2 regions of the Winogradskyella ouciana genome follow, and region 1 is predicted to be linked to the other one. Evidence: riboswitches for the same ligand, from Rfam matches in the RefSeq annotation. Region 1 holds a riboswitch; the other holds the start of a gene.
The links. Region 1 has a riboswitch for S-adenosylmethionine ahead of ACQ65V_RS06275 (homocysteine S-methyltransferase family protein). Riboswitches for the same ligand answer to the same signal wherever they lie in the genome.

Region 1 (16,940 bases):
ATTTTAAGAATAAATCTGATTAAGACAGTTCTTATAAAATAAAAAAGACCGCAAATTGCGGTCTTTTTTATTTTCCATTAAATTGGTTCATGGTAGTATTTACGCCTGCTAGAGCAAAGGATTTTATGAGTTCAACAGAAGTTTTTAAACGTTCATTGAGCTTCGCGTTTTCTTCATCACCCCATTCACCTAAAACATAATCTGCCTGTCTTCCTTTACTAAAAGCATCACTTATACCAAACCTAAAGCGATTATATTTAGTGGTCTGTAATTTATCTTGTATATCCTTGAGACCATTGTGCCCACCATCACTACCTTTTGTTTTTAACCGTAAAGTACCAAAAGGTAAATTGAGATCATCGGTAATAACGAGTAGATTTTCTAATAGAATTTTTTCTTTTTCTAACCAATATTTTACGGATTTTCCACTTAGATTCATATAGGTACTTGGTTTTAGAAGAATCAGAGTTCTCCCTTTTACTTTTAGGGTAGAAACATCACCCAGCTTTAATGTTTCAAAAGAAATATCTTCTTTATCTGCCAGGTAATCTAAAATCTTAAAACCGATGTTATGTCTGGTATTACTATATTTTTCGCCAATATTTCCTAAACCAACAATTAAGAATTTTTTCATGTTGTCTTCTTCATTTTGCTCATTAGTATTGCTAAAACCAAGCCATTTTTTTAAAAATCCAAACATCTATTTCTATTTGTGTAAAAATAAAAAAAGCATTCTTGTTAAAGAATGCTTTTCAATATCTAATATCAGGAAAATTTATTCCTTTACAGCAGCAACGTCATCCGTTTCTGTTGCTGGCACCTCTCCTGCTTCTGTTCCTTCTTCTCCTTCAACTCCTTCTTCATCTTCGTCCTCATCAACTGCATCAACAATGGCCAACCTACTACGTCTTACTTGACATACAACTGTATTTTCTGGGTGAATTAAATCGTAATCATCGTTCTTTAAGTCGCCAATGTAAACTTTGTCTCCGATTTTTAAAGGTGTAATATCTATCTCTATAAAATCTGGTAATTTAGAAGGAATAGCTTTTACTCTTAATCTTCTGTAAGGCATTCTTAAGTTTCCACCATTCAGCACTCCTTTTGATACACCTTCTGTTTTGACAGGAATTTCCATGGTGATGGTCTTGTTTTCATAGATTTCATAAAAATCTATATGAAGGATTCTGTCCGTTACAGGATGAAACTGAATGTCTTGCATTACAGCATTAAAACTGTCTCCGTTATCTAGTTTTATCACAACCGTATGCGCATTTGGTGTGTATACGAGTTTTGAAAACGCTAGTTCTGGCGCTGCAAAATGCACTGGCTTAGCTTCTCCTCCGTATAATACGCAAGGAACCTGACCAGCATTACGTAAGGCTTTTGTTGACGTTTTGCCCACGCTTTCTCTTTGAGATCCATTGATTGTAATTGATTTCATTTTAGAAATTTTAATTTATATTATTAATTACCTCATTTTGAGGGTTTGTCCTCTCTAAGCAGATCCTGCGTTAAAGGGCTGCAAATTTAAAAATATAATACGGAAATACTAGCGTTTAAGCACTATTTTTTAGTACTTGAAAAAAAATGATAAGAAAAAAGACATTTTAGCTAGAAAAAAGATGTTATCAAGGACTAAAAAAACCGGTTACATCACAAACTTATTACTAATGGATTTGTTATGATGCACATTATACATAACCTCTGCAAACAATTCAGCACAATTTAAAACTCTTAATTTTTTACTTTCTTGTTTTAGAGGAATAGAATTAGTAACGATTAACTCTTCAAGTTTAGAGTTTTCTAATCTTTCGTAAGCACTACCAGATAAAATAGGATGTGTACATATTGCCCTTACACTTTTAGCTCCACGTTCCATCATTAAATCAGCAGCTTTCGTCAGCGTACCTGCAGTATCTACCATGTCATCTACCAAAACCACATTTTTACCTGTAACATCTCCAATGAGTTCCATGTGTGAGATAACGTTGGCTTTTGCACGTTGCTTATAACAAATAACAACATCACTTTTTAATGCTTTAGAATAAGCGTAGGCACGTTTAGAACCTCCCATGTCTGGTGATGCAACTGTTAGGTTATCTAAGTTAAGACTTTTTAAATATGGTAAAAATATAGTGGAAGCGTATAAATGATCTACAGGCTTTTCAAAAAAACCTTGTATCTGATCCGCATGCAAATCCATTGTAATGATACGAGTAGCACCAGCAGCTTCAAGCATTTTTGCTACTAATTTAGCAGCGATTGGCACTCTTGGTTTATCTTTTCTGTCTTGTCTCGCCCATCCAAAATAAGGCATCACAGCTGTAATATGTCTTGCAGATGCACGTTTGGCAGCATCTATCATTAAAAGCATTTCCATAAGGTTTTGCGGACCTGGATGTGTAGAACCGATGATGAAAATTCGAGTTCCTCTGATAGATTCTTCATAAGAGGGTTGAAACTCACCATCGCTATACGTAGATGTTATAACCTTACCTAATTTAACTCCATAGGCGTCAGCAATTTGTTCTGCTAAATCTTTACTTTGGGTACATGGAAAAACCTTGGCTTCTATGGTATTATTCGGCATTGCGATGAGTAATTAAAAAGAGTTGTTAGTTGTGTTTTTAGCTAGGGTCAAATTTAGGAAAATTATTTGCTAGGGAATATATAAAACCTAGTATTTTTAGTTGGTTAGCGAAAAATATTTTCTATTTTTGCTGTCCAAAATTTGCTCAAGTGGCGGAATTGGTAGACGCGCTGGATTCAAAATCCAGTTTCTTCGGAAGTGTGGGTTCGATTCCCACCTTGAGTACTAAAAGCTTCAACGTATGTTGAGGCTTTTTTATTTACTGTAATTTGAGAATTCTATCCTATGCAGATATAGTATTGTCTTTCAGGTCTTTTGGTATGTTTTTTGTGACTTTTTGGTTAGAGACTAACTATAATCAACTTCATTATGTCAAGAAAAACAATTCTCTTTTATACCTTTTTGCTATTAGGTATAGGAATTACCAACGCCCAAATAGATATAGAGTGCAAGACTAAGCTTTCAAACTTTCATGAATCGGTTAAAGCTAAAAAATACGACGCTGCCTATGAGCCATGGTTGTACGTAAAAACCAATTGTCCAGATTTAAGCTTAGCAATTTATGTGGATGGCGAAAAAATTCTAAAACACAAAATTGATGGAGCCGTAGGTGACGAAAAGAAGAGTTTTATTGAAACCCTTTTGGCTTTATGGAAAGATAGAAGCCAATATTTTGCAAGTAATACGCCAAAGGGTGAATATGACGCTAAAGCATGCCAGTTGCAATATGATTATAAAGACGAATTAGGAAAAACCAATGCAGATTTATACGATTGTTTCAATGTAGCATTTAATGCAGACAAAGCATCGTTTACACACCCTAAAAGCTTATATACTTATTTTTATTTAATGGTAGAATTGTTTGATGAGGGCAAAAAATCTGCAACTGAATTGTTTAATACTTATGACGATGTTAGCGAAAAGATTGACGTTGAAGTTCAGAACTATTCTGAAAAACTTAATGTACTCATTTTAAAACTTGAAAGCGGAAAAACCCTTACAAGAAAAGAAAAAAACAAGAAAAGAGCCTATGAGAGCTATCTTAAAAATTATGCGCTCATTCAGAATAATATAGATGCCATAGCGGACAAAAAAGCTAATTGCGATAATTTAATTCCGTTGTATTCTAGAGACTTCAAAATTCATCAAAATGATAGCGTATGGCTAAAACGTGCTGTTAACAGAATGTACCATAAACAATGCACGGACGATGCGCTTTATGAGAAGCTTGTAAAACAATACGACAAGGTAGCACCATCTGCTGATACCAAAATTTTTGTGGCAACGGTTTTATATAAAAATGGAAAGGATGAAGAGGCCTATAAATACCTTGAGGATGGCTATAAATTAGAAACCAGACCTTATAAGAAATCTAATTTAGCCATTAGAATTGGTGTTATCCTTAAAAATAAAAGACAAAACGCTAAGGCAAGAGTGTTTTTATGGGAAGCTGTAAAATTAAACCCATCAAACGGAAAGCCACATTTAATAATTGCTGAAATGTATAAAAGTAGTGCAAAGAACTGCGGCAAGGACAATTTTCACCAACGCGCAGTCTATTGGTTAGCGGTTAAAGAAGCAAAAAAAGCGTCTAGAGTTGACCCAACATTGCAAAAACTGGTCAATCAATCTGTTGCCAACTATATGGCAAAAGCACCAACAAAAGAAGAAGTATTCTTAAAAACTATGCAGGGAAAAACAATAGAAATAAAATGTTGGATTAATAGATCTGTTGTCGTTCCCAAACTTGATTAAAACAACGCGCTAGCAATAGTCCTAATATTATCACTTTTACCCATGGAATAATAATGTAATACAGGGATACCAGCTTTTTGCAATTCTTTGGATTGTTCAATACACCACTCTATACCAACTTGTCTCACTTCCTTGTTGTCTTTGCATTTTACAACGTCTATGATAAGATCCTCTGGTAAATCAACATGAAAGCGATGTGGAATTAAATTCAGTTGTTTTTTTGTGGATATGGGTTTTAATCCAGGGATAATAGGTACGGTAATACCTTCCTTTCGGCATTTTTTTATAAAATCGAAATATTTTTGGTTGTCAAAAAACATTTGGGTGACAATGTAAGTGGCACCATTTTTTATTTTCTTTTTCAAAAAATGGATGTCGCTATCTAGGTTAGGAGCTTCCATATGTTTTTCTGGGTATGCCGCAACACCAATGCAAAAGTCGGTTTTAGAACTATTCAATAATTCTTCGTCTAGATAAATACCTTTGTTTAAATCTTCAATTTGCGCAACCAATTCATTAGCGTAATTATGACCCTCTTTTTCAGGTTTAAAATAAGTTTCGCTTTTTACCGCATCACCACGTAGTGCCATCACATTATCAATGTCCAAAAAATCTAAATCAATCAAGAAATTTTCGGTATCCTCTTTGGTGAAGCCTCCGCACAAAATATGCGGAATGGCATCCACACCATATTTATTTTGTATAGCGGCACAGATACCCACTGTACCTGGTCGTTTTTTAACCACTTGTTTTTTCAATAACCCATTTTCAACTTCCTTAAAAACATATTCTTCGCGATGATAAGTGACATCAATAAATGGGGGTTTAAATTCCATTAAAGGATCAATATTATCAAAAATAGACTGTATATGTTGCCCTTTTAAAGGTGGCAATATCTCAAAGGAAAATTGTGTTTTTCCATTGGCTTTTTTTATGTGCTCTGTTACTTTCATTCCCCTAAATCCCCAAAGGGAACTTCATTTATTAATTTCATTTTGGCGTTACCACAAGGGTCGCGCTTTCCGTTATATCTTTTTCTCGTACCTCAAAAAAGGATGCCACTGCAATCGCTAACGCACTAATCCGCTAAATTTGGGCTCAACCATTTTATTGCTTCTTCCTCGCTAATGTCTCTGCGCGTCGCATAATCTTTAATTTGGTCTTCTTTAATTTTCCCTAACCCAAAATATTTAGCTTCAGGATTTGCAAAATAGTAGCCACTTACACTTGCTGCTGGCCACATGGCCAAACTATCCGTAAGCTCTACTCCAATAGCTTTTTTTACATTAAGAAGTTTCCAAATGGTTGTTTTTTCCAAATGATCTGGACAAGCTGGATATCCTGGTGCTGGGCGAATTCCCTTATAATTTTCTTTAATCAGGTCTTCGTTCGTTAGGTTTTCGTTTTTAGCGTAATTCCAATGTTTTGTTCTTACTTCTTTGTGTAAATATTCGGCAAAAGCCTCTGCCAATCTATCGGCAAGCGCTTTAATCATTATAGCGTTGTAATCGTCATTGTCCTTTTCAAATTGTGCTGCTAGTTCTTGAGTTCCAAATCCTGTGGAAACACAAAAACAACCCATATAATCTTGTTTGCCAGATGATTTAGGTGCTATAAAATCGGCTAAGGCTAAGTTTGGTTTGCCTTTAGCCTTTTTGGATTGTTGGCGAAGGGTAAGAAACTTGTATGCACTTTGACTGTGCTCAGTGTGACATTGGGATACATCTATTTCAATATCATCATCATTTACAGTATTTGCAGGAAACACTCCAAATACGGCTTTGGCCTTCAAAAGCTTTTCATCAAAAATACGTTTGAGTAAAACTTGAGCATCAGTAAATAATTCTTTGGCTTGTTCTCCAACAATAGCATCAGTTAAAATCGCTGGATATTTACCATGCAAATCCCAACTTCTAAAAAATGGTGTCCAATCGATAAAATCTTCAAGTTTTGTAATATCAAAATCTTCTATAACCTGAACTCCCAATTGTTGTGGTTTTACAATTTCAGAAGTGTTCCAGTCGATTTTAAATTTATTTTTCCTAGCGTCTTCAATAGAAAGATATTCTTTCTTTTTGCCTCGTTTCATAAATTGCTCACGAAACAAATCATACTCTTCACGAATTTGATTTTTAAAAACTTGATTGTTTTCCTGAAGCAAGTTACCAACAACCGTTACAGCTCTTGATGCATCATTAATATGAACAACCGTATTGCTGTAATGTGGTGCAATTTTTACTGCAGAATGTGCTCTAGATGTTGTAGCGCCACCAATAATAAGTGGGATATTCAATTGCTCCTTTTCCATGGCTTTTGAGACATAGACCATTTCATCTAACGATGGGGTAATTAAACCACTCAAACCAATGACATCTACGTTTTCTCGTTTTGCAGTTTCAATGATTTTTTCAGGTGGTACCATAACTCCTAAATCTACAATCTCGTAATTATTGCAGCCTAAAACCACACTAACTATGTTTTTGCCAATGTCATGAACATCACCTTTTACGGTAGCCATTAAAATTTTGCCTGCATATCTGACCCCTTCCGTCCCCAAAGGGGAAACTTTTAGCGCTTCTTTTAATCTTTCTAGTACATCATCAAGATTTGATAAAACTTCATCATTTGTAAATCTAACTACTCTATAACCTTGTTCGTTTAGCCATTTTGTTCGTTCTTCATCTGAAGCTTTATTTTCAGGTAATTGATGTATTAGCCCATCAATTTCGACAATTAACCCTTTTTTTAAACAAATAAAATCTGCGATATAACTCCCGACAATATGTTGTCTTCTAAATTTATGATTATCTAATTTTTTGTTACTCAAAACATCCCATAGCAAAGCTTCTGCTTCTGTTGGTTTATTCCTCATTGTTTTGGCATGTTCTTTCATCAAACCGTACAACAAAGGATCTGCAGTTTTCCAGAAAAAAGTCCCCTTAGGGGATTTAGGGGCTTTTTTTGCTTCTTCAATAAACGGCTGTAAATATGCAACCGCTTTTTTCATCACACGTGCCGATTTCACCACTTGTGGTAAAAACATTTTTCCGCTACCAAATAAATCTCCTACCATATTCATACCAATCATTAAATGACCTTCTATCACATCAATTGGTTTTTTAGATGCCAATCGTGCTTCTTCAACATCTTCTATGATAAAGGCATCAATACCTTTTACCAAAGCATGCGTGATTCTATCTTGTAGAGGATCGTTTCTCCATTCCTGTACTGCTGCATCTTTACTTGTAGAGGTGGAACCTTTTGCCTTAAGTTCTTCCGCAAAATCCAATAAGCGTTCTGTTGCATCATCGCGTCTATCGAATAGCACATCTTCAACTAGTTCTAATAACTCTTTGTCTATTTCATCATAAATTTCAAGCATGGTTGGGTTAACGATACCTAAATTCATTCCGTTTTTAATGGCATGGTATAAAAATGATGAGTGCATGGCTTCCCTAACCACATTGTTTCCTCTAAAAGAAAATGAGACGTTACTCACTCCACCAGAAACATTGGCATAAGGTAAATTTTCACGAATCCATTTTATGGCTTCAAAAAAGTCTATGGCATTTCTACGATGCTCATCCATACCTGTTGCCACAGGAAAAATATTAGGGTCGAAAATAATATCTTGAGGTGGAAAGTTTAGCTCGTTTACTAAAATATGGTACGAGCGTTTACAGATTTCAATTCGTCTGTCGTAAGTGTCTGCTTGTCCATCTTCATCAAAAGCCATGACAATGACAGCAGCTCCGTAGCGTTTTACCAATTTTGCTTGACGCTTAAATTCGGCTTCGCCTTCTTTTAAACTTATAGAGTTGACCACACATTTTCCTTGTGCGACTTGCAAACCAGCTTCGATAATTTCCCATTTAGAGCTATCGATCATTAATGGGATTCTAGAAATATCTGGTTCAGATGCGATGAGGTTTAAAAAGGTCGTCATGGCATGCACTCCGTCGAGCATACCTTCATCCATGTTAACATCTAGAATCTGCGCGCCACCTTCTACCTGATCTCTAGCAACATCAAGGGCTTCATCGTATTTTTCTTCTTTTATTAAACGTAAAAATTTTCGGGATCCAGTTACGTTTGTTCGCTCTCCTACATTTATAAAATTGCTTTCTGGAGTTACAACCAGTGGTTCTAATCCAGATAAGGTTAAATATTTCTTACAGTCACTTTCTGCCATTATGCAAATTCTTGAATTAATCTTGGTTCGTATTTCTGAGCAACTTCAGCAATAGCTTTGATGTGGTCTGGACTTGTGCCACAACAACCACCAATTATATTGATGAGGCCATCCTTAAGATAGTCTTCAATAAAGCCTTGCATCTGTTTTGGTGATTCATCATATTCGCCAAAAGCATTTGGTAAGCCTGCGTTGGGATGTGCTGAGGTAAAAAATTCAGTTTCGTTAGAAAGCCTTTGTAAATATGGTTTCAACTGTTCTGCACCAAGTGCGCAATTAAAACCTACACTCAATAATGGAATATGCGAAATTGACGTTAAAAAAGCTTCAACCGTTTGACCAGATAAAGTTCTACCCGAAGCATCTGTAATCGTTCCTGAAACCATAATCGGAATGTCTATGTTTCGTTCTTCCTTAACTTCTTCAATAGCGAATAAAGCTGCTTTGGCATTAAGCGTGTCAAAAATAGTTTCAACTAAAAGGATATCAACACCACCATCAATTAAGGCTTCAACTTGTTGTTTGTAGGCAATTCGTAATTCGTTAAAAGTAATCGCTCTGTACTCTGGTCGGTTAACGTCTGGTGATAAACTTGCGGTTTTATTGGTTGGACCAATACTACCTGCCACAAAACGTGGTTTTTCTGGGTTGGCTTTTGTGAATTCTTCTGCAACTTGTTTAGCGATTTTGGCGGATTCAAAATTGAGTTCGTACACCAAATCTTCCATATCGTAATCTGCCATGGCGATTGTTGTACCAGAAAATGTGTTGGTTTCAACGATGTCTGCACCAGCTTCAAAGTATTTAGCATGTACTTCTGCTATGGCTTTTGGTTGTGTTATGGATAACAAATCGTTGTTGCCTTTTAGTGGCGAAGGGTAATCCTTAAAACGTTCGCCTCTAAAATCTTCTTCTGAGAAATTATACTGCTGAAGCATGGTTCCCATGGCTCCATCGAGGACTAATATTCGTTTTAACAATTCGATTTCTACTTTACTATTGCGTTTGGTCATAGTTGTTTTTTTGGTAAAACCAAAAGTCAATTCCACCGTAAAGGTGTACTTAATAGAAAAATGTTATAAGAAAATAGGGAATTACAGATGTGTAATTTCGTTTGGGTTATCTATCCGAATTTGCGAGAAATGATTCGCTATAAACAGTAGAATTTAGCACCTTCTTAATAAGTTTAAGGGTTGCTAAGGTTTCATAGGGTCTAATCCCTCCACCTTTCTTGATAACATCTCAATAAGTTAATTGAACTTTGTGTACACAATATTCCGAAAGAAATTATCAATAAGCAAATTTTATTCACTTTATTTTAACTAGAGCATATTGCATTTTAATCGTAACTTTGGACTATCCCAAATGAATTAATTATGTTAGAAAACTTCTGGTTTAATGTTAAAATAGGCATTAACCATATTTTAGATATTAATGGCTACGACCATGTGCTTTTTTTGATGGTATTAGCTGTGCCTTATGTGTTTAAGGACTGGAAACGTGTTTTGGTTTTGGTGACACTCTTTACAGTAGGCCATACAGTTTCTCTATTTCTAGGTGCCTATGATGTTGTTACCGTTAACAGCAAATTGGTAGAATTTTTAATACCGATAACCATTTTAATAGCGGCTATTTATAATGTATTTACCGCAGGCAAAAAAGAACGAAACAATAAAATTAGTGTGCTTTTTATTACCACGCTTTTTTTCGGACTTATTCACGGATTAGGTTTTGCACGTGAAGCAAAGATGTTAGACGATGGCTCTTTGGCATTTCTTATTGAGTTTGCCATTGGTATAGAGATAGCTCAAATCATTGTGGTTTTCATTATCTTATTTTTAGGGTTCTTGTTTCAAACTATCTTTAGATTTTCGCGTAGAGATTGGGTCATGGTCCTTTCTGCTATTGTTATTGGATTGGTGATCCCAATGATAATAGGTAGTGATTTGTTAAACGCTTCATAATTGATAAAACTTTAACGGCAAGTAAATTGTTTATACAATTCTAACCTTTTATATTCGTTACTTACATTAATGCTTAATGTCCAAGGAAAAACAATTACGTTACGATAAGGCCTATTTAAGAATTGCACAAGAGTGGGGAAAGCTCTCTCATTGTAAGCGCAAACAGGTTGGTGCGCTGATTGTAAAAGATAGAATGATTATTTCTGATGGCTATAATGGCACGCCAACAGGCTTTGAGAATTATTGCGAAGATGAGGAAGGCTATACCAAGTGGTATGTGCTACATGCTGAGGCCAATGCTATTTTAAAAGTAGCATCCTCAACACAATCTTGTAAAGGAGCAACATTATATATTACGTTATCACCATGCAAGGAATGTAGTAAGTTGATTCATCAGGCTGGCATAATTCGTGTAGTGTATCAAGAAGGTTATAAAGATGATTCTGGACTGCAATTTTTAAGAAAAGCCGGAATAGAATTAGAGCATATTGAAGATTTAAAAGCCTAATGGCAACAAAAAATAAATACATACCACTTATCATCGGTGTTGCAATAGCAACAGGTGTTGTCATTGGTGGTAAGTTGAATTTTACTGACACTTCTGATAATCTTTTTACTACCAATAGTAAAAAAGACAAGCTCAACCGATTAATAGATTACATAGATTATGAGTATGTAGATGAAGTTGATACGGATAGCATAGTGGATGTAACCGTTAACGGTATTTTAGATAATCTAGATCCACATTCTACCTACATTCCAAAAGAAGATTTACAGCGAATAACCGAAAACATGAAAGGTGATTTTGTCGGTATCGGGATTAACTACTATCCATATAGAGATACCATTGCAGTTGTAAAACCTACAGAAGATGGCCCGAGTGAACGTGCCGGAATTTTAGGCGGTGACCGCATATTAATGGCAGATGGCGACACTATTTTCGGAAAGGATATTACGAGCGATTTTATTTCAAAAAAACTTAAAGGCGATAAAAACACAAAAGTTAAACTTACGGTTTATAGAAAGAGCGAGGGTAAATTACTTGAATTTGATGTAAGACGAAAAGATATTCCAATTAAAAGCATTGAAGCGGCTTACATGTTAACTGATGAATTAGGTTACATCAAAATGAACCGTTTTGCAGAATCTAGTTTTAAAGAATTTAAATCGGCTTTAGAAGAACTACAGGAACAAGGTGCAACCAAATTAGCCCTAGATTTGAGGGATAATCCAGGAGGATTTTTGGGAATTGCAGAACAAATTGCTGATGAATTTTTGGAGGACGATAAGCTTATTTTGTTTACCAGAGATAAAAAAGGAAAGGAAGAGCGTACTTATGCCACACGCAGAGGTGATTTTGAGGATGGTGAGATTTATATTCTAATCAATGAGAACTCAGCCTCGGCAAGTGAGGTTATAGCTGGTGCACTTCAGGATAATGACAAAGGTATTATTATAGGACGTCGATCTTATGGCAAAGGTTTGGTACAACGTGAAATGGCATTGGGTGATGGTAGTGCGGTACGTTTAACGGTTTCAAGATATTATACTCCAACAGGTCGATCAATACAACGACCTTATACCAATGGTGACAATAGATCCTATTACAACGATTATTACAAACGCCTTAGAACTGGTGAGCTGGCTGACGAGGAGAGTATTAAAGTAGATGATTCCTTAAAATTTACAACACCAAAGGGTAAGATTGTTTATGGAGGCGGCGGTATTATACCAGATGTTTTTGTACCTGTTGACCGTTCGTTTGATAACGAAACCATAAACTATTTACGTAGAAGAGGGCATTTTGGTTATTTTGTTTTTGAAGAATTGGATAAGGATAGAAATGCATACGACCACGTTACTAAATATGATTTCATTAATAATTTTGAAGTGAGTGATGATATTGTTGTTCGCTTTCAGGAATTTGTTAACCGAAGAGAAGGCACAAATTTAACCTTTGTTGCTTATAACGACGAAATCAGACGATTGATTAAAGCTACTTTAGCAAGGCAATTGTATGATGACAATGCTTTTGAAGAAATCCTTAATAAAGAAGATGTAATGGTACAGGAGGTGATACTCTTAAGTACAGAATACCCAAATTTTAAGCAGTAATCTTATCATGCACTTTAGTGTGCTGCCCATCATTCCAAAGTGTTAGAATATCTGTAGCAACATGCGATCCGCTTCCACAAGCCATTGAAAATTGACTTCTCCAACCAGCCAAGGTACCAGCAACATAAAGGTTTTCTTCAATTAAATGATCAGTGTTTTTTAACCAGATTCTATTTTTTTCAGGTTTTGTTCTAGGATGAGGTTCAATATAATCTTCAAGGCCTTTTATGGTCATAAGATTTGTATAACCAACCGCAACAACAACAATTTTTGAATGATAAATGCCTTTATTGGTAATGACTTTAAATCCACCTGAAAGTTTCTCTATTTGCGTTACTTTCTCCTTTTCAATTTGGGATATATGAGGATATAGCTCTTTGAGCTGTTCCTTTCCGCTTTCTAAGATATCCTTACCCAAAGTGCCAGGTTGTAATCCTAACACATTCTTGAAAAGCGCATTTTGTAAGTGCGACGCTTTTTGATGGGCTATTATACCAATAGACTTATCTTTAGCAAAGGCCTTTTCTTTTGCCGAACCTAAAACCAATGCGCAAGACAAACCCGCTGCTCCACCTCCTATGATTAAAACATCAAAATTCATTTATGTTTCTTACTTAGGGTTTCAATTTTCTTAGAAATTCTAAGAATTTGAAGTAAAATTACAGCACATAATGAAGCTATAATAGTAAGAACAGCTGTGTAGCTTTCTCCTTCAAAAGGTGCCTCAAAATCTAGTTTTGTAGCATTAAAAATAATTAGTCCTAATGCAAGAATGGTTATTATCCAAGTAAATACTTTCATAGTTTAGTTTTTAAACCAATAATGCTTTAATATTTGCAGCAAAAAGTTTCACTGCTATTGCCAACAAAATTACACCAAAAACTTTTCTTATAATCTTAATACCGTTTGCACCTAATATTCTTTCAATTTTTGCCGACGTTTTCAATACAATATATATAAAAATGACGTTGCAAATTACGGCAACAATAATATTTTCAATTGCAAATTCTGCACGTAAGGATAGTAAGGTTGTTAGACTTCCTGGGCCAGCGATTAAAGGAAATGCCAAAGGAAAAACCGAAGCTGTCAATGCATTATGCTCTTCGTCTTTGTATAATGTAATGCCCAAAACCATTTCTAGGGCTATAAAAAAGATAACAAAGGCACCAGCTACGGCAAAAGAATTAACATCAATACCAATGAGGTTGAGTAAACTCTTTCCAACAAACAGAAAAATAATCATTATCACACCAGCGATAAGTGACGCCTTTTCACTCTGAATATGACCAACTTTTTTACGTAAATCGATGATAATTGGAACGTTTCCGATAATATCAATTACCGCGAAAAGTACCATAAACGCTGTAAAAATCTCTTTAAAATTTAACTCCATGACATTTAATTCTAAAATTCGCCGCAAAGGTGCGACTTAATTACTGATTTTCAATATTAAATTACAGTAAACTTTAACTATTTTTGCGGCATGTTTCAGCTAGGAAAAACAATCGTTTCAGAAGATATAATACAGAAGGACTTTGTCTGCAACCTTTCTGCTTGCAAAGGTGCTTGTTGTGTTGATGGAGATGCAGGTGCACCTCTTGAGGAAGCAGAAGTCAAAATCTTAGAAGACATTTATCCAAAAGTAAAACCATTCCTTAGAAAAGAAGGCATAGAAGTCATAGAGGCTCAGGGCACTTCCGTAAAAACAGATTATGGAGAGCTGGAAACACCATTGATTAATGGAGCAGAATGTGCTTATGTGATTTTTGATGAAAAAAACACGGCTCTTTGCGCTATTGAAGAAGCATACAATCAAGGCGAGGTTGATTGGAAAAAACCTGTGTCTTGCCATTTATATCCTATACGTGTAAAAGACTACTCTGAATTCTCTGGAGTTAACTACGAAAAATGGGAAATTTGCGATGATGCCTGTTCATTGGGAAAAGAACTTCAAGTGCCTGTTTATAAGTTTGTAAAAGAAGCGCTAATTAGAAAGTTTGGTGAAGATTGGTATGCTGAACTGGAGAAGGTTGCTGAGAAAAACTTTGGGAAGTAATTTTTACACAGGGATATTTAGCGTCACTCGAGTACCTGAAGGGGTGTTACTTTCGTACAGGTCATCAATATCTAGAGTATAAGAATTTTGAAAGGCTTTTGAGAAATTGGCTAAGCGTGCTTTTGTAATATCTATACCCACTGATTTTCGTTTTAGTTTTTTATTGTCCTTAATTCTCTTTGAAGCGATTCTGCCAATCCCATTATCAATGATTTCAACAGTGATATAATCTGAAGAATTCTTAAACACGTTCAAATCTATTTTTTTGTTATCAGGTTTAGACGATAAGCCATGCCATAGCGCATTTTCTAAGAAGGGCTGAAGGATTAATGATGGCACCTTAGTGACTTCAGTATTTATGGATTCATCAACGTTTATGTTAAAATCTATCTCATTGTCAAACCTTATGTTTTCTATATTCATGTAAAGCTTCATGGTTTCTAATTCGTCATGCAACGTCGTTTCTTTTTCTTTTGAAGCGATTAAGATTTTACGAATTAATTTGGAAAACTTATTGAGGTAATACACCGCATTTTCCTTTTCATTATTAATGATATAGAGTTTTATGGAGTTGAGTGAATTAAAGATAAAGTGAGGATTCATTTGGCTTCTCAACATATCTTGTTCTAAGGTTAGGATTTGTTTGTCTTGCTCCAAACTTCTATTTCTGTTAATGATGAATAAGGCAATTCCAAAAATGGCTAAAGCTAACATAGAATACCAAAAAATACTTTTGTTGCGCTCCAGACGTAGCCTCATAGCTTCTTTTTCTGATGCTAAGGCTTTAATTTGATTGTTCTTGTTTTGGTTCTCATATTCAATAACGATATCATTAACATATTGAAGATTTTGTTCTGTAAGAATAGTGTTTTCAATATCTACGGCATTTTGATAATACTCTAAAGCAGTTTTATAATTCCCTTTTAACTTATTGACTTCAGAAAGTAATTTACTAGAGGATGCAATAGATGATTTTAAATTGTAAGTACTTGCGACCTCAAGTCCTTTTTTTAATGTGTTTTCTGCCTGGGAAATTTGATTAAGGGCAATTTCTAGCTGGCCGAGATTAATATAAGAGGATGCAATATAGAACTGATCCTTTAGTGCCAATGATTTTTTTAGAGCATCCTTGATAATAGGTTCTGCTTTTTCATAATTTTCTTTCTTAAGATAAATACCTCCAATGCTATTAAAACATATCATACGACCAACTTCAGAATTAATAGCTTCGTTGTAGTACAAGGATTTTTCGTAGTTCGCTAATGCAATGTCTAAATTCCCTTTGGCCTCTTCTGCATAGCCAATATTGTGATAGTTAATCGCCAAGCCTAATTTATTATTGGCTTTTTCCTCAATTTCAAGTGATTTTTTAAACTGCATTATGGCTATGTCGTACTGCTGCAATGCCAAATAAATGTTTCCAATACTATTTTGTGAAACGGCGATATTATAGTTTACCGTTGGTGATGGGTCTTTTACTTCGTAAGCAATTTTTAAAGCTTCGGTGTGATAATCTAGTGCAGGTTTAATAATATCCATACGTCTGTAAGCGACACCTATCATGTTAAGATTTACAATGCGTAATTCATTGTTTTTTGCTTTATCTGCAAAAGATTTTCCCTGTTCGTGAAGCTCGATGGCTTTATCATAGTTAGAAATATTTCTGTTGATTACTCCAAGTGCGTTGAGTGCATAGCTGGCACCTTCATGATAGGTGTTTAGCTTAGCAGTTTCTAAAACACGCTTCATTTTTATACTATCCCTTTCAAAGGGTTTTAATATGGAATCAATGCCAGTGTAAGTTGCAGGTTTTGTTTTACTAAGGTGATCTAGCGCAGCTTCAAAATCTAAATCTTGGGCATTGCTTATTAAAGAACCCATCGCAAATACTGCGACAAAAAATAAAATTTTATATGTAATGTTATTTTTCAAGGATATTAAGCTATTCTATTAAAGTTTTTCAAGGAAATCAGATTTACGCTGCCTAGCAACAGGGATTTTATGGTTGCTATCCATAATCACGTAGCCTTCATTTTTTATAAAGGCTTTTATCTTATTTAGGTTAATGATGAATGAATTATGAATTCTAAAAAAATAGTGCTCAGGTAAAATGGCATCTACTTCTTTTAGCTTTTTAGTGACTACTATCTTTTTTTGATCTTGTAGAAAAAGCGTACTATAATTACCGTCAGATTCTACATAGATAATATCATCGACATCTAAAAATAAAAGCTTACCATCTGTATTTATCGTAATACGTTTTTT
Region 2 (16,940 bases), 280 kb from region 1:
GTTGTTTTTGATGTTTTATGATGCGCAATAGATAAAACAGACAGCTTATCACTGCAATTACCAATATTGTTGATATTAATATACCTGTTAAGCTTCGTTTTAAAATGGTAGAAGTAGAATTAAAAAAATATAGTCTTAGCGAACTGCCCTTAGGTAAAAAAGTCGATTTTGATGTGGTGCTGAGAATGTCCATATGTTTAAGGACAGAGTCTCTTGCTGTATGGATAATTGGTTCAAAATTTTTATTAGGTAAATTTTTATCAAAATAGAGCTTGTGTTGTATGTTAATGTTTTTTCTTTCAAATTCAATTTTCATTAAGCTATCTACCTTTTTTAAGTCTAAAGAATCATTACTTATTGCAACGACGACTTTAGATGTGAGCAACTCAAAACTTGAAGGGCTTATACTGTCAATGAATTTATAATTGCCAACTCTAAGTCTAAATGAGTCTTCGTTAATAGTTTGGTGATCCGTATGATAGCTAAAGACTGCAGAATCGGCTTCTCTAGTGTCTATAAATGTGAAGCTTTTGTAATTATTTGTTTTTAAAGAGTCTATGCTTTTTAGCCCTTTGGAAGGATGGTCAATTTTTTTGAGAAGTTTTGAAATTTCCGTCTCTGGATTTAATGAATCAACAGTGTAATTATTGATTAACGAAAAGTTAAGTGTGGTGCGTTCAGCTAAGGCAGCATAATAATCATCTACGGCTTTATCCAAACTTATCTGCACATCATTGATTAATTGCTGCTTATTGGTTTGGTAGTTCTTGTAATTCCAAAACACCTGAATACCAATAGTGATAGCTATCACAGCAATAATTATGTACAGTATCCATTGATATCGTTTATCGTTCATATTTCAAAAGTAAATGTTAAAGTTCAATTATTGACCATTGGTTAACACACGTTAACGTTCATTAACGCTCAGAAAAGTGTAGATTGTAGATATTTGTATTGTAACATTTATAAAATTCAATCAAAATGACAACAATTATTAGAACATTAGTCGTAGCAATAGCGCTTAGCGTAACAGGTTTGCACGCCCAAGATTTTCAGGGTGTGGCAACCTACAAGACACATCGAGATATCGACATTAAAATGGATAGCACTCAGGTAAATGACGAGATGCATGCCAAGATGGTAGAGATGATGAAAAAGCAATTTCAAAAAACATACCACCTAGATTTTAACCGAGAAGCTTCAACCTACAAACAAGAAGAGGAATTGAGTAAGCCGCAAGTTGGTGGAGGAGATTTCCAAATTGTGGTTATGGGCAATGGAGGCGGAGATGATGTGCTCTATAAAAACACAAAGGAAAACCGTTATGCCGAATTGAGAGATACTTTTGGCAAGCTTTTTCTCATTAAAGATGAAATAGAGCCTATTGAGTGGAAGCTAGAGTCTGAAACTAAGTTCATAGGAGAGTATCAATGCTTTAAAGCAACGTACACCAAAATGGTAGAAAAGCCTAGGGTTGTTGTGAGTACGGATGATGAGGAAAAAGAAAGTGATCTAGATAAAGAACCAGAAATGGAAGAGCGTACAGTAACAGCTTGGTATGCACCACAAATTCCAATAAACAATGGTCCGGATAATTACCAAGGTTTACCTGGATTAATATTAGAAGTGCATGATGGTAAGTTAACCATTATCTGTAGTAAAATTGTTTTGAACCCAGAAGAAAAGGTAGAAATAGCTGAACCGACTAAAGGTAAAGAGGTTTCACAGGAGGAATATGAGAAAATCATGGAGAAAAAAGCCAAGGAAATGCAAGAGCGTTATAGACCTAGAAAAGGCCAGAGAGATGGTGAAAGTTTTTCAATAACTATTGGTGGCTAGACCAAAAGAAAATATTTTGATGTTAATATTATGGTAAAGAGAATAGTAATGTTTAATAATTAATTAAATTCGTTAAACAAAATAAGTTTATCTATCATGAAGTCCATATTATTAAAATCTAGCATTCTTGTTATTTCCGTCTTATTTTCTAGTTCTTTCAAAGATAAAGACCTAACTGATCCACAAAACAAAATAGGTATACAAGAGTTTCAAGGTAAAGCCATTTATGTTTCAAAATCTACTATGGATTTAGGAAGATGGGGAGCAAGAATGAGTGAAGAACAAAAGAAGCAAGTACAAGCTCGACTTAAAAATAGACTTGAAAAAGAATACATACTGTCCTTTAACAAGGAAGAGTCTCTATTCTATGAAGACGAACAATTAGATGCTATGTCTGGAGCCACAGATTCTTGGGGAAAAAATTTCGCACCAGGAAAACAGTACAAAAATGTTAAAACCAATACTCAAATTCAAAACCAGGAGTTTTATGGCAAGCAGTTTTTGGTTAAGGATAAGCTTCAAGACATTAAGTGGCAGTTAGAAAAAGAAACTAAGCAGATTGGTAATTATACTTGTTTTAAGGCAACGGCTTCCATACCGACGAGTGATTTAACGTGGTACGACTTTTCATGGAGTCGATTGAGAAGCACCAATGATGAGGAGACAGAAAATGATTCTACAAATACAACCATTGAAGAGCCTAAAGTAGCAATGACCGAAGTTGAGGCGTGGTATTCGCCTCAGATACCTGTAGGACATGGACCTTCAGAATATTGGGGACTACCAGGATTAATATTAGAAGTCAGTGCGGGTAACACAACCATGCTTTGCACAAAACTTATATTAAATCCAGAAGAACAAATTGAGATAGAAGTACCAGATAAAGGAAAGGAAATTACTAAGGCAGAATATCAAGAAACGATTGTTTCTAAAATGAAGGAATTTCGAAATAATAGAATGGGTCGAAGACGAGGTTAATTTTATTAACACAACTTTAACGCAAGTAATTATTACGTTTTGCATCTAAATAAGTCTAATGCAATATCAATTTAGTTGATTGTCGATTTATGTAACACTTTTTTTAATCAATACTTAAAATTATAAAGCTACATTTAACACTCAACATTAACCTTATTAAGATGAAAAAACTAGTTTTTAAACTTACATCATTACTGTTATTTTGCTTCTGTACTGTTTCGTATGGGCAAGACTTTCAGGGCAAAGCGTACTACCAAACTAAAACAACTATGGATTTAGATCAATTTGGTGGAAGGGAGATGAGCCCTGAGCAAAAAAAGCGTATTGAAGAACGCATGAAGAGTTTTCTTGAAAAAGAATACATCTTAACCTTCAACAAAACAGAATCCATTTACAAAGAAGACGAAAAATTAGAGGCACCAGGTTCTGGTGGAGGTTTTGGTGGTTTTAGTAGTAGTTTAACAGGTGGTCCTAAATATAAAAATGTTAAGGATAAGGAGTTGATACAAGATCAGGAATTCTTCGGAAAGCAATTTTTAATTAAAGATGAATTAAAAGGGCTAGAGTGGAAAATGGGAACCGAAACCAAACAGATTGGTCAATACACTTGCTTTAAGGCAACAGCCATCAAAACCGTAGATGAGTTTGATTGGAGAAGTATGAGGCCAAGACGAGGGAGAGATCGAGACAATGACGAAAAGAAAGAAGGAGAAGAAGTCAAAGATTCTACTAAAGTAGATAAAGACGATCCAATGAGCCAGATTGAAGTGCCAAAAACTATTGAAGTTACAGCTTGGTACACTCCACAAATTCCAATTAACCAAGGGCCAGATGATTATTGGGGCTTACCAGGATTAATCTTGGAAGTTAGCGCAGATAGAACAACAATACTGTGTACAAAAATTGTAATGAATCCTGAAGAAAAAGAGGAGATTGAAAAACCTGAAAAAGGCGAGGAAGTTACACAGGCCGAGTATAATGAGATCATAACCAAAAAGATGGAAGAGATGCGAGAAATGTACGGAGGCCGTCGAGGTGGCCGTGGCGGAGGACGTAGAAACTAATATAAATGCATCTAAAGTTATATGGGAAAACTTCTATCAAAGAAGTTTTCTCAACCAACCAAAAGAAAACAATCAACAACATGAAAAAATTATTAATGCTACTATGCATAGTAGCATCAAGCAGTTCTTTTGCTCAAATTAAAATGCAAGGTATAGTAAAGGATAGCATTGGGACTCCTTTAGAATTGGCAAATGTTATTGCCATCAACCAAGAAAGTAATACACTTGAGTCTTATGCTACTACTGACGAACAAGGTAAATATATTTTGGCCTTAGGAAAAAATGGAAAGTATAAAGTACAAGTCAGTTACATTGGGTATAAAACCGCAGATGAAACTGTTACTACTCTTGATGCTGACATCACTAAGGATTTTATCCTGCAACCAGACAATTCATTAGATGCTGTAGAGTTGACGTATGAAATGCCTGTGACCATAAAAGGAGATACTATAGTCTATAACGCAGACTCATTTAAAAATGGTAGTGAACGTAAATTGGAAGATGTACTTAAAAAACTGCCTGGCGTAGAAATAAATGCTGATGGACAAATAGAAGTAGAAGGAAAGGTTGTTAACAAGGTTATGGTTGAGGGTAAGGATTTCTTTGATGGAGATACAAAACTGGCAACCAAGAATATTCCATCTAATGCTGTGGATAAGGTACAAGTACTTCGTAATTATGCAGAGGTTGGTCAGTTAAGTGGTGTACAGAATAACCAAGATAATGTGGCAATAAACATTAAACTAAAAGAAGGAAAAAGTAACTTTTGGTTTGGAGATGTTACGGCAGGAGTTGGTACAGCACCATCGCCTAATGATGAGTTGTACTTAGTGCAACCAAAGTTATTTTACTATAGTCCTAAATACAGTATCAATGTTATAGGCGACATGAATAATATTGGTGAAGTAGCACTAACCAATAGGGATTTAAGAAATTTTGGAGGAGGCTTTGGATTTAGAGCACCAAGTAGAACAAGTGGTACTAATATTAATTTAGGTAACAATGGTCTGGGAGGGTTAACAAATATCCAAAACTCGCAAGAAGTAGTGACAAAACTAATAGCTACTAACTTTAGTTATTCACCTAATAAGGCATTGGATTTAAGTGGTTTCGTCATTTATAACAGTAGTAGACTTAGAACCAGAGAAGAAAGTTTTATCGACTATATAGATATTGAAGACGATCCTAGTACTCCAATTGATGAATCAGCAAGTGTGCCACCAGATGAAGCTACTGTTTCAACAGGTAGGGAAGCGTCTAATCAGGCTATAGCTAAATTAAGTGCTACCTATAAACCTAATGTTAATAATCAATTAGATTATGATCTTTTGGGTCGTATTTCAGATGATAAGGAACGACAGAATTTATTTTCTTCAGTCGTTGGCAATACCAATCAATTAGATACTGCTAAGCCCTATAGCATTAATCAAACTTTAAATTATTACTACACGCTCAATGAGAACAACATTTTTGCTTTTGAAGCACAACATTTAATAAAAGATGAAGATCCGTTTTACAATGCGTTGTTGATGAACGATCCATCTAATAATGACGACCCAGATAATGATGCTTTTGATGATACAGCTGAAGGCTTAGGTTTAAATAGAGATCAGTTTGGTTATGATATCAACCAAGAAAGACGTGTAAAATCTAATCAGTTGGATGCGAAGTTAGATTACTATAATATTCTGAACACAAAGAGTAACATCAATCTGACCCTTGGGACAATTTTGAGCAATCAAAAATTCAACTCCAATATATTTCAGTTTTTAGATGATGGAACACGTTTTGACCCAACACCAACCATTACAGATACAGATGGTAATACCTTGTCTGCAATGAATGATGACGTAGAATACCGATTTGGTGATGTTTATTTAGGTGTGCACTACAGGTTCAAAACCGGTAAATTTACCTTTACACCTGGTGTGTCATTCCATATGTATAGCAATCAGAATACACAAGGAGGAGAAACCTTTAAGGACAATTTCTTTAATGTATTACCAGATTTTGAAACGCGTATTCAATTTAAGAAAAGTGAGAGTTTAACATTCAATTACCGTATGTCTAATACCTTTACAGATGTTACTAATATTGCAGAAGGCTTGGTGCTAAATAACTTTAATAGTATTCAATTTGGTAACCCAGAACTGCAAAATGCATTATCACACAACTTAAGTTTGTTTTATAGTAGTTTCAACTTATTTAATTATACCAATGTATTTGCAGGTGCCAACTATAGTAAAAATATTGACCAAATACGTTCATTAACAAACTTTGAAAGCGTTATTAGAACAAGTTCATTCTTTAATTCTCAGTTTGCAGATGAGAGTGCAAGTGTATTCGGTAGAGTACAACGTACGTTTGGAAAAGTTAGAGCTAGTCTTAGAACTAACTTTAATTATAGTAAACTTAACCAGTTTATTCAAGGCAGACAATCCGTTAACGAGAGTTTTACGCAGAGTTATACTCCAGAAATTAGAACCAATTTTAGAGAGGCTCCAAACTTAAGATTAAGATATAGCTATACAGTTAGGGATAATGACCAAGGTACCAATACCACAAAGTTTATTACAAGAGCACCATCTATAGAGTTTGATGCTTATATATGGGATGCCTTAACCTTTGTTACAGACTTTACCTATAACGAGCAAGAAAGTAATGGAAGTAAAGATGTGTTTAAAACATGGAACGCGTCTTTGATGTACAGAAAAAATAGTGATGCTAAATGGGAATACTCATTAAGAGCCTCTAACATATTAGATATTGATTCTAATATTAGTAATGGTGCAGGTAACATCTCAGTGTTTAGCTCAGAGACGTTTATTCAGCCACGATTTGTAACTTTTAGGTTGACTTATACGCTATAGAAAATATAGTCTACTTTGAAAAAGCCCTATCAACTGATAGGGCTTTTTTTAGTTTTTACTCATCTCTTAATACATGAATTGTGCCATGTACAGGTAAAACGCCATTTTGTGAACTATGGAATCCACTGAAACTTATATCTATGTATTCTCCAACTTCACCAAGAGTGTTTATGGATAATATCCCAATTGAAGCAACGCCACTAGATGCTATAAAAGATGTGTCATCGGTATTATATAAGCCAATGAAGTCTGGAGCATGGGCCCAAACCTTTAAATTGTAATTATGGTTAATATTGTCAACATTGGTACTTCCATTTATCGATAGCATATGTGTTATTGGATAAATATTATTAGGAATTTCCGTAAATGTTGCATTAATATTATCAAAATCAATCACGGTAATATTGTCTCCTATGACATATTGAACAAATTCCTCAACGGAATTACATGCCATTATCGTTCCTATGTCTGTAACAGGAGAAGTAAAAAAGAAATTTAGATGGTCGGTTTCTGTTAAGTTATCATAATCAGTACCATTAATACCAAATGCATCATTCGTTGAACAGCTTAAAAATTGAAATTCAAAGTCACCTTCTTCATTGACAATTTCTGTGTACGATTGATTACCATAGGTCAGTTGTATATAACCGTTACTTACAGGATTTCCATCACAGTTTAAAAAATTACCTCTAATTGTCTCAAAACTTATAACTGGATGATTGGGAACGATAACAGAAATACTGGAATCTGCATTAAAAGGTCCAATCATTTCAGAATACAAAAGTGAAGTATCGCATGAGTATTGGACATAGATATTAAGTTCTAAGGTTTCACCACTTGGAACAAAACCACAGACTTCGCCATTTTCGTTGGTGTTACCACCTCTTGTGCCAAATGTTAGGCTTGTTATATTTACACTAAGATTATTTATGGCATTACCACTTTCATCTGTAACTGCAACACAAAGTGTAATCGCTTCAGCAGGAATGTCACAATTCCAAAATGAAAAATGCGATACGGAACCAACATACATATTACCTTGTAGCGTAGCTTCGCCTTCTTCTTTCCAATAGCCATTGGCTTCATCAAAATACCAAAGCGGTATGGTTGCTGGTGCAATTCCCATTAAACTGGCATCCACAGGGATTTTAATTTCAGAGGTTGAGCCTTCGGCTAAATTTAAATCTTCACCACCAGAACCTCGTAATTCTACAGCAAGCATTCCTAAAGTTTGCAGCATGCGCTCAGCTCCATCTTCATTTTCAGCATAAAGCATGCCTGGCATTTGCATTGGCATATCTTCGTCAACAGGATCTAAGTGGTGCATAATTACATTTACACTGCCTTCATAATTTGAGCCATCTTCCTTAATAAAATTGCCATCAAAACTTACGGAACTGCCATTAGATAAAGACACCGTTTCGGCAGTACCACTGCTTATTGTGGCAATAGGAGTAGCTTCGAGCAACATAATCTCTACTTTGTTAGTGCCCTCAGATGGGACAACACTTCTAGAACCATGAATGTATCCTGCTTTTTCAGCTTTTATATAGCCGAAACGCTTATTAACTTCAGCATCTTTAATAATAAAAACACCATTGCTGTCGGTTTGGGCAGTCTCATTGCCTATGGTTATTGTAACACCTTGTAAGGGAAGATTATTTTTATTGACTATAGTTCCGAGAAAATCCCTATTAATGGTATTGCCAAAATATTGTGAAAAGGTATCCGGAATATTCCCTTGTTGCTCTCCGTCTCTAAAACTGCCATCATCTTTCTGGCAAGAAGAAAATACTAGAAGAAAAGTGAATAAAAATGAAAAGATAATTGTTGATGATTTCATAGTGATTGGTTGTTGGTTTTATCTTTTAGATGTAAAAACCACCAAAAGGTTGCGTGAAAAATCGTATTAATTTTTCTTAATCAATGGTATTGGGTAAGTTGTGATTGTGTTTACAAAACCAAAACAAACACGGTTCTGTAGCCTTGAGAAGTATTATGTTTACTGCACTTGTATCTTTTTTAGGGGCAAGGGTTACCATTGTATTTTTGTAATCTTTTCTTTGAGCTTCTAGAGCTACAAATTCTTGGTGTGCCGATACATTATTAATTGTAAAATTACCATATTCATCGGTTGTGGCAGACTTGTTTCCGGCAACAACCAAAACACTATCCAGTGGAGTATTGTTAAGGTCCATAACTTTACCCTTTAGGTCAATTTTAATTGGTTCGCCTAAATAGTCAGCAAAGGTGTTTATGGTATTGTTTTGGTTGGTTTTATCTGTATTCTCCCTACAGGAAGTTGTATTGAGAAAACAGATAAATAGCACCAGCCATATGGATAGAACTGATTTCATTTTTTGATTGATGATTGATGATAGTTTCTAAAACTAAGATACAGAAAGCTTAAAATAGTTGTGTTAAAATTCTCACAAATAAAAAAGCCTTCAGGTTATTTAACATAATCCTGAAGACTTTCTTGACTAAAAAAATTTATTTAGTTATCCCTTAGTACATGTATGGTACCAGTTATGGTATGGGAACCTCCATTCCCATCTTCATAAGAGCCACTAAAATTGATGTCAATATATTCTCCTACGTCGCCTAAAGTGGTAAGGTTGTAAATAATATTGTTATTGGTATTAGCTATGCCAATACATTCTGAAATGTTAAATCCTGTGTCATTGATGTCATTCCAATCTAGGTTATCATACGTACCTTCATAGGATGTTTCATCTAGCCTACTAAATAAATAGAAACATGTGGTTTGCCCATCGCCATTGCCATAAATATCCAATGATGGTCCATTTGTGTTAGGGCTGTCTGTATAAAAGTTAGCAGTGATATTGTCAGAGATAAAAAATGCGGTTTCTCCATCGATGGTATATTGAATAAATTCTGTAATCGAATTACACGCTGTAATCACACCAATATCGGTTAAAGGTGTCGTAAAGGTATAGCTAATGCTGTCCGTAGTTTGTAAGTTAACGTAATCGCTTCCTTTAATGGTAAACTCGTTATTCTCGTTACATCTTAAAAGGTTAACTTCAAAAGTTCCGTCAGTTACTGCATCTGTAAACGACTGGTTACCATAAGTCACTTGTACATAGCCATCCGTTACTGCGTTATCATCACAGGTGTTAAATGTACCAACAACCGTTTCCTGGATAATATCAGGATTATCGGGTACAATAACCGTAATGTTTGAATCTGAACTAAAAGGCCCAACAGTTTCGGTATGTAAGGCATTTTCGCCACATACATTATAATTATAAACATTAAGAACTAAACTTTCATCGCTAGGGACAAAACCACAAACCTCACCATTATCATTGGCATAACCACCTCTTGTGCCAAATGTTGCACTTGTAATGGTGACGTATAAATTGTTAAGTGTGTTGTTGTCTTCATCTGTTACGGTAACACAGAGTGTGATGGCTTCGGCTGGTATATCACAATTCCAAAATGAAAAATGCGATACTGTACCAACATACATATTGCCCTGTAATGTAGCGACACCTTCTTCTTTCCAGTAACCGTTAACTTCATCAAAATACCAAAGTGGTATAGTTGCTGGTGCAATTCCCATTAAACTGGCATCTACAGGAATTTTAATTTCAGAAGTAGAACCTTCGGCTAAATTTAAATCCTCACCACCAGAGCCGCTTAGTTCTACAGCCAACATTCCTAAAGTTTGTAACATACGTTCGGCACCTTCTTCATTTTCAGCATAGAGCATGCCTGGCATTTGCATTGGCATATCCTCATCTGCTGGGTCTAAATGATGCATAATGACATCTACAGAACCAGAATAGGGAGAACCGTCTTCTTTTGTGAAATTACCGTCAAAGCTTACTGAACTACCATCGTTGGCGGTTACAGTTTCAGGTGTACCACTACTCACAGTGCCAACTACTGTGGCTTCTAGTAACATAATGGTAACCTTGTTAGTACCATTGGAAGGGACAACACTTCTAGAGCCATGAATGTAACCTGTTTTTTCAGCTTTTATATAACCAAAACGTTCGTTAACTGTTGCGTTGTTCAATATAAAAACGCCATTGCTGTCTGTTAGAGCGGTTTGGTTACCAATGGTTATGGTAACTCCTTCAATAGGGTTTTTATTAGTGTCTATAACGTTACCAAGAAAATTTCGTGAAACTGAGTTGCCAAAATATTCTGAAAAAGTGTCTGGAATGTTTTCTTGTGGTCCGCCACCTCCTGGACCATCATCTTTTTGACAAGATATGATGGTGAGTAACGAAAAGAAAAGCATTAAAATAAGATTTGGGAATTTTTTAATGTTGATCATAATGTGTTGATTTAATTGAGTTTTATGTGTTTGTTTGGTATAAAACAGATAGAAAGTATAAATTCCTACCTTAAATAGCATGTTTTCGATAAAAAGAAACCCTCAAGATAAATTTCAAGAGGGTTTAATATATAATAAAAGGAATAAGTATTATATCTTAAAAGCTGCTTTAACTTTATCAACATAATCTAGTTTTTCCCATGTAAATAACTCTACATCAAGTGAAACAGGCTCACCATAAGGCTGCTCAAATGTTTTGGTTACGGTCTTATGTTGTCGTCCCATGTGGCCATAAGCAGCTGTCTCACTGTACATTGGTTGACGTAATTTTAAACGTTTTTCAATAGCAGCAGGTCGCATATCAAATATTTCAGATACTTTTTCAGCGATTTCACCATCTGTTAAGTTAAATGGACACGTACCATAGGTATCTACAAAAATTCCCATGGGCTCAACAACTCCAATTGCGTAGGATACTTGCACTAAAATTTCTTCACAAAGTCCGGCTGCGACCAGATTTTTTGCAATATGTCTTGTGGCATAAGCAGCACTTCGATCTACTTTACTTGGGTCTTTACCAGAAAAAGCTCCTCCGCCATGGGCGCCTTTACCACCATAAGTATCTACAATAATTTTTCTTCCTGTTAGACCAGTATCTCCATGTGGTCCACCGATGACGAATTTTCCGGTAGGATTAATATGGTACTTAATATCATCAGTGAATAACGGTTTAATATGATTAGGTACTTTTGCTACTACTCTTGGGATGAGGATTTCTACAATGTCTTTTCTGATTTTAGCGAGCATGGCTTCATCAGAATCAAAATCGTCATGCTGTGTAGAAACCACAATAGCGTCAATACGTTGAGGTGTGTTATCGTCACTATACTCAATCGTTACTTGACTTTTAGAATCTGGTCTTAAATAGGTGATGTCTTTATTTTCCCTACGAAGCTCAGCTAGTTCCTTTAAAATGATGTGCGAAATGTCTAAAGCCAGAGGCATATAATTATCGGTTTCGTTTGTAGCATAACCAAACATCATCCCTTGGTCACCAGCACCTTGCTCATCTTTGGAAGCTCTATCCACACCACGATTAATATCTTCAGATTGCTCATGTATTGCTGAGAAAACACCACAAGAATTGCCATCGAACATATATTCGCTTTTGGTGTAGCCAATCTTATTAATGGTATCTCTAGCTATTTTTTGAACATCTAAGTAGGTGTTGGATTTTACTTCGCCTGCAAGCACCACTTGTCCTGTGGTTACTAAAGTTTCGCAAGCCACTTTAGACTCTGGGTCAAAAGCTAAAAAATTATCTATTAAAGCGTCACTTATTTGATCAGCTACTTTATCTGGATGACCTTCCGAAACACTTTCTGAAGTAAATAAATATGGCATAAATCTCTTTTAAATTTTAATGTATTCTTGAAAAACCTATTGAGATTGCTTGGTTGCTAGAGAAGTTGAAAACCTAACTGCTTTAGCATTTTTTATTGAGGTTGCAATCAGAACAAATTTTTCCTCTTTTTTAATCTGGGCAAATGTACAGATTAAAATTTAAGATAAAAAAGGTTTAAGCGATAAGAAACTTGAAAATAGTTTGTTCATTTACAATTGAATCTATATCAATATGATTATAGATTTAACATATATTACATATTTTTCAAAAACAAGCGCTTATTTTGTCAATTTCATAAATAATTTAAAAACTTGCCGTTTTATTTTGAAATTAAAAATTTATAACACAATATTTGTACTCACAAAGTTCAAAACACTTACTGAAATGTTATCAAGAAAGGTGGAGGGATTAGACCCATTGAAGCCTTAGCAACCCTTAGATTTACTAAGAAGGTGCTAAATTCTACTTGAATTTGCGAGTCATTTTTTGCAAATTTAGATAGATAACCCAAGACTAATTACTCATCTGTAATTAGCATATTTCTTTATAACATTTTTCTATTAAGTATGCCTCTAACCGAGGTCTATTTGGCTTTTGTTTTAATTATTTATTAACTCAAAAACTTAGAAAAATGAGTACACAAAAATTCGCAACAAAGGCGTTGCATGCAGGACACGATGTCCAAAACAATGGAGGAACCAGAGCTGTTCCTATTTATCAATCCACAGCATATGTTTTCAATGATTCTGACCATGCTGCAAATCTGTTTGCTCTAGCAGAAACGGGTAATATCTATACTAGAATCAACAACCCAACAAATGATATTTTAGAACAACGGTTAGCGGCATTAGAAGGCGGAATTGCAGCAGTAGTTATAGCTTCAGGTACATCGGCAATCGCAACAAGTTTGCTAACATTGTTAAAAGCTGGAGATCATATTGTAGCATCCAACAGTTTGTATGGCGGAACCTATAATTTGTTGAGCGTAACATTACCGAGACATGGAATAACGACCACCTTCGTAGATCCATCAGATCCAGAAAACTTCAACAATGCTGCTCAAGAAAATACAAGGGCTTTTTTCATTGAATCCTTAGGGAATCCAAAATTAGATGTGTTGGATATTGAAGCTATTTCAAAAGAAGCAAAAACATACAAAGTACCTCTTATTGTTGACAATACAGTTGCAACACCTTATCTGCTAAACCCAATTGACTATGGTGCAAATATTGTCATTCATTCATTAACAAAATATATCAATGGTAATGGAACAGCACTTGGAGGAGTCATCATTGACGCAGGTACTTTTGATTGGGCTAATGGAAAGTTTCCTGAATTCACAGAACCATCACCTGGTTACCATGGCTTAGTGTATAATGAAGCTCTTGAAGAAGCTGCATTTATTGCCAAAGTAAGGATAGAAGGCTTGCGAGATTATGGAGGTGCTTTGAGTCCGTTTAATGCGTTTCAGATTATTCAAGGTTTAGAGACCTTAGAATTACGTATAAAAAAGCACAGCCAGAATGCTCTAGAGTTGGCGAAGTGGCTACAAGAGCAACCAGAAGTGACATGGGTAAATTATCCAGGTCTAAAAACCAGTAAATACCATGAGCTTGCTAAAAAATATTTACCTCAAGGTCAGAGTGGTGTGGTTACTTTTGGTGTCGATGGTGGTTATGAATCTGCAAAGACCATTGCAGACACAACAAAACTCTTTTCACTTTTAGCGAACATTGGAGATACAAAATCACTGATTATACATCCTGCGAGTACTACACATCAGCAATTGACTGATGAAGCTCAACAAAGCAATGGTGTGACGAAAGATCTTATCCGTTTATCAGTGGGTATAGAAAATATTGAAGATTTAAAAGCCGATTTGAAGGAAGCGTTTGCTGTTGTAAAACAGCATAACGTTTTTCAAGATTAGCCTTTAGTGTTGTTTAGTTTAGAACAGATGCCCTTGTACTAGGGCATCTGTTAATCTTAAAAAAAGATTCATGAGAAACTTAAAACATATTAATATTCCAAATTATAGAACTAAAAATGGTGAGACTGTAGCTATTTCATTGTCTTATCAAACTTTTGGTGTTACTCTGGGTACTGCACCGATAATATTAGTCAATCATGCGCTTACCGGAAACTCAAATGTGGTTGGCGAAAATGGCTGGTGGAATGATTTAATAGGTGATAATAAATGTATAGATACTAATTATTACACAATTTTAGCCTTTAATATTCCCGGCAATGGTTATGGTGACATTAGAGAAAACCTAATTGATAACTATAAGGATTTTACGGCTAAGGACATTGCCAAATTGTTTGCGATAGGTTTAGAGCGATTAAATATAAATGAACTGTATGCTGTTATAGGTGGTTCTGTTGGAGGAGGTATCGCTTGGGAATTGGCAGCGTTGAAACCCTATTTAATTGAACATCTCATCCCAATCGCTACAGATTGGAAATCTACGGACTGGATTATTGCCAATTGTCATATACAAGATGCTATTCTAAATAACTCTTCAAAACCACTTGAAGACGCAAGAAGACATGCAATGACATTATACCGTACACCAGAGTCATTGACCCAGAAATTTGAGCGATCAAAAAAAATGAGTACCTTTTTTAATGTAGAATCTTGGCTGAATTATCATGGAGACAATCTTTCAAATAGATTTCATCTAAAAGCCTATAAAATGATGAATCAAATTTTAAGAACCATAGATATTACGCAAGGTGAAGGTGAACACAGATTTGAGTCAATTGCTAAACACATAACGGCAGATATTCATATAATAACCATTAATTCAGATTTGTTATTTAAACCAGAAGAAAACTGGAAGACTTTTGTAGAACTAAAATCAATAAAAGAAAACGTAACCATAGGTGAGATAAAGTCTATACATGGGCATGATGCCTTTTTAATTGAATATCATCAATTGGCTAAACTTTTACGACCAGTTTTTAGTATAAAAAAGAAAGAAATGATAGCATAAATTAGATATAACTGTAGTTTTTAATTGGCAAAAGTGTAAATCATAGAGTTATAAAAATGTATTAGATTTACACTATGCTTTCAAAGAAAACAAAATATGGGATAAAAGCTTTAGTGCATTTAGCGAAGAAAGAAGATAGGGTTCCTGTTCAGATTTCTTCAATCTCCAAAGCAGAAAATATTTCTCAAAAATTTTTAGAAAGCATATTACTCACTTTAAAGAAAAATGGAATTTTAGGCTCAAAAAAAGGCAAAGGTGGTGGATATTATTTATTAAAAGATCCAAGCCAAATTCCAATGACAAGCATAATGAGATTATTAGAGGGGCCAATAGCTATGGTGCCTTGCGTGAGTCTGAATTTTTATGAAAAATGTGATGATTGCCCAGATGAAAATGCTTGTGCCGTTCATAACATAATGATTAAAGTAAGGGATAATACCTTAGAGATTTTTAGAAATACAAGCTTGGCTGATTTGTCTCATCCTTAAACCCACTATATTTTTAAATTAATATTCAGAAAAACACTTAATTATCTATATGTTTGCATTTACCCTACTAAGTCTATAGGGTAATGGTATTAAAATTTTAAAGCTTAAGTAATGATTAGATTAGATCTAGATATTTGGAATAAAAAATTAAGAAACAGAACGCCTGATGAGATTGTTGAATGGGCTTTGAGGTTGTCAGACAATAGAATAGTAACGACAAGTTTTGGTGTCTATTCAGCAGTATTATTGAGCACAATGTCTCGCCATGATAAAAATATTAGAGTGGTTTGGTGTGATACATTATATAATGAGCCAAATACCTATACTCACGCCTCAAGTTTAATAAAAGATTACAATCTTAACATTCAAAAGTACCAATCCTTGTTGACCAAGGAAGAAATCGATAAAACCATTGGTTTACCCAATATAGATGATAATAACCATTCCGTTTTCTCTGAAGTGGTAAAGCTAGAGCCCTTTAGACGTGCCTTGAAAGAACAAAATCCAGATGTTTGGTTTACTAATATTAGAGTAAGACAAACCGAATATAGAAACAAGAAGGACATTTTAAGCTATAGCAAGGATGGTATTCTTAAAGTCAGTCCATTTTATTATTGGAGTGATGCCGATTTAGATGCGTATATAGAAAAGCATCAGTTACCAAAGAATATAGATTATTTCGACCCTATAAAAGTCTTACAAAATAGAGAGTGTGGCATTCATTTACAGTAGCATACATATTTATTAAACGGTAACATTTCCTTAGACTTAGCTTAACACTAAAACGGATATTGCGCTTCATATTTGTATTGTATTTCAAAAGCCCCTTAAAAATGAAACTCATAAAAAATAATAAGGCCGAATTTAGGTTTGCTATAAAGCTATTGTTGATAACCGCAGTATCTTTATTGGCGACCTTGTTTTTAAATTAATTATTCTATTACTTTTGCCAGTAACCATATTATCTATGAAGTACTGGCTTACAGGT

Region 2: it holds a riboswitch for S-adenosylmethionine, as region 1 does, so the genes downstream of both, ACQ65V_RS07385 (O-acetylhomoserine aminocarboxypropyltransferase/cysteine synthase family protein) here and ACQ65V_RS06275 (homocysteine S-methyltransferase family protein) in region 1, are expected to answer to the same signal.

The regions. Positions count from the first base shown of each region.
Region 1 covers NZ_OZ260095.1:1,410,448-1,427,387, forward strand. The annotation lists gene ACQ65V_RS06230 (PorP/SprF family type IX secretion system membrane protein) at 1-23, shown strand, start outside; gene pth (aminoacyl-tRNA hydrolase) at 68-700, opposite strand; gene ACQ65V_RS06240 (50S ribosomal protein L25/general stress protein Ctc) at 776-1,444, opposite strand; gene ACQ65V_RS06245 (ribose-phosphate pyrophosphokinase) at 1,652-2,593, opposite strand; tRNA gene ACQ65V_RS06250 (tRNA-Leu) at 2,737-2,818, shown strand; gene ACQ65V_RS06255 (tetratricopeptide repeat protein) at 2,963-4,348, shown strand; gene metF (methylenetetrahydrofolate reductase [NAD(P)H]) at 4,345-5,301, opposite strand; gene ACQ65V_RS06265 (vitamin B12 dependent-methionine synthase activation domain-containing protein) at 5,427-7,541, opposite strand; partial or broken gene ACQ65V_RS06270 (dihydropteroate synthase) at 7,749-8,540, opposite strand; gene ACQ65V_RS06275 (homocysteine S-methyltransferase family protein) at 8,540-9,553, opposite strand; SAM riboswitch class I at 9,657-9,781, opposite strand; gene ACQ65V_RS06280 (HupE/UreJ family protein) at 9,917-10,504, shown strand; gene ACQ65V_RS06285 (deoxycytidylate deaminase) at 10,581-11,012, shown strand; gene ACQ65V_RS06290 (S41 family peptidase) at 11,012-12,619, shown strand; gene ACQ65V_RS06295 (FAD-dependent oxidoreductase) at 12,609-13,220, opposite strand; gene ACQ65V_RS06300 (hypothetical protein) at 13,217-13,420, opposite strand; gene ACQ65V_RS06305 (MarC family protein) at 13,431-14,012, opposite strand; gene ACQ65V_RS06310 (DUF3109 family protein) at 14,103-14,675, shown strand; gene ACQ65V_RS06315 (tetratricopeptide repeat-containing sensor histidine kinase) at 14,679-16,607, opposite strand; gene ACQ65V_RS06320 (LytR/AlgR family response regulator transcription factor) at 16,626-16,940, opposite strand, start outside.
Region 2 covers NZ_OZ260095.1:1,692,589-1,709,528, forward strand. The annotation lists gene ACQ65V_RS07340 (sensor histidine kinase) at 1-856, opposite strand, end outside; gene ACQ65V_RS07345 (GLPGLI family protein) at 982-1,839, shown strand; gene ACQ65V_RS07350 (GLPGLI family protein) at 1,936-2,817, shown strand; gene ACQ65V_RS07355 (GLPGLI family protein) at 2,979-3,881, shown strand; gene ACQ65V_RS07360 (carboxypeptidase regulatory-like domain-containing protein) at 3,962-6,751, shown strand; gene ACQ65V_RS07365 (hypothetical protein) at 6,807-8,594, opposite strand; gene ACQ65V_RS07370 (carboxypeptidase-like regulatory domain-containing protein) at 8,671-9,108, opposite strand; gene ACQ65V_RS07375 (hypothetical protein) at 9,249-11,063, opposite strand; gene metK (methionine adenosyltransferase) at 11,214-12,467, opposite strand; SAM riboswitch class I at 12,853-12,977, shown strand; gene ACQ65V_RS07385 (O-acetylhomoserine aminocarboxypropyltransferase/cysteine synthase family protein) at 13,100-14,398, shown strand; gene ACQ65V_RS07390 (alpha/beta fold hydrolase) at 14,469-15,464, shown strand; gene ACQ65V_RS07395 (RrF2 family transcriptional regulator) at 15,539-15,952, shown strand; gene ACQ65V_RS07400 (phosphoadenosine phosphosulfate reductase family protein) at 16,064-16,684, shown strand; gene ACQ65V_RS07405 (acyloxyacyl hydrolase) at 16,920-16,940, shown strand, end outside.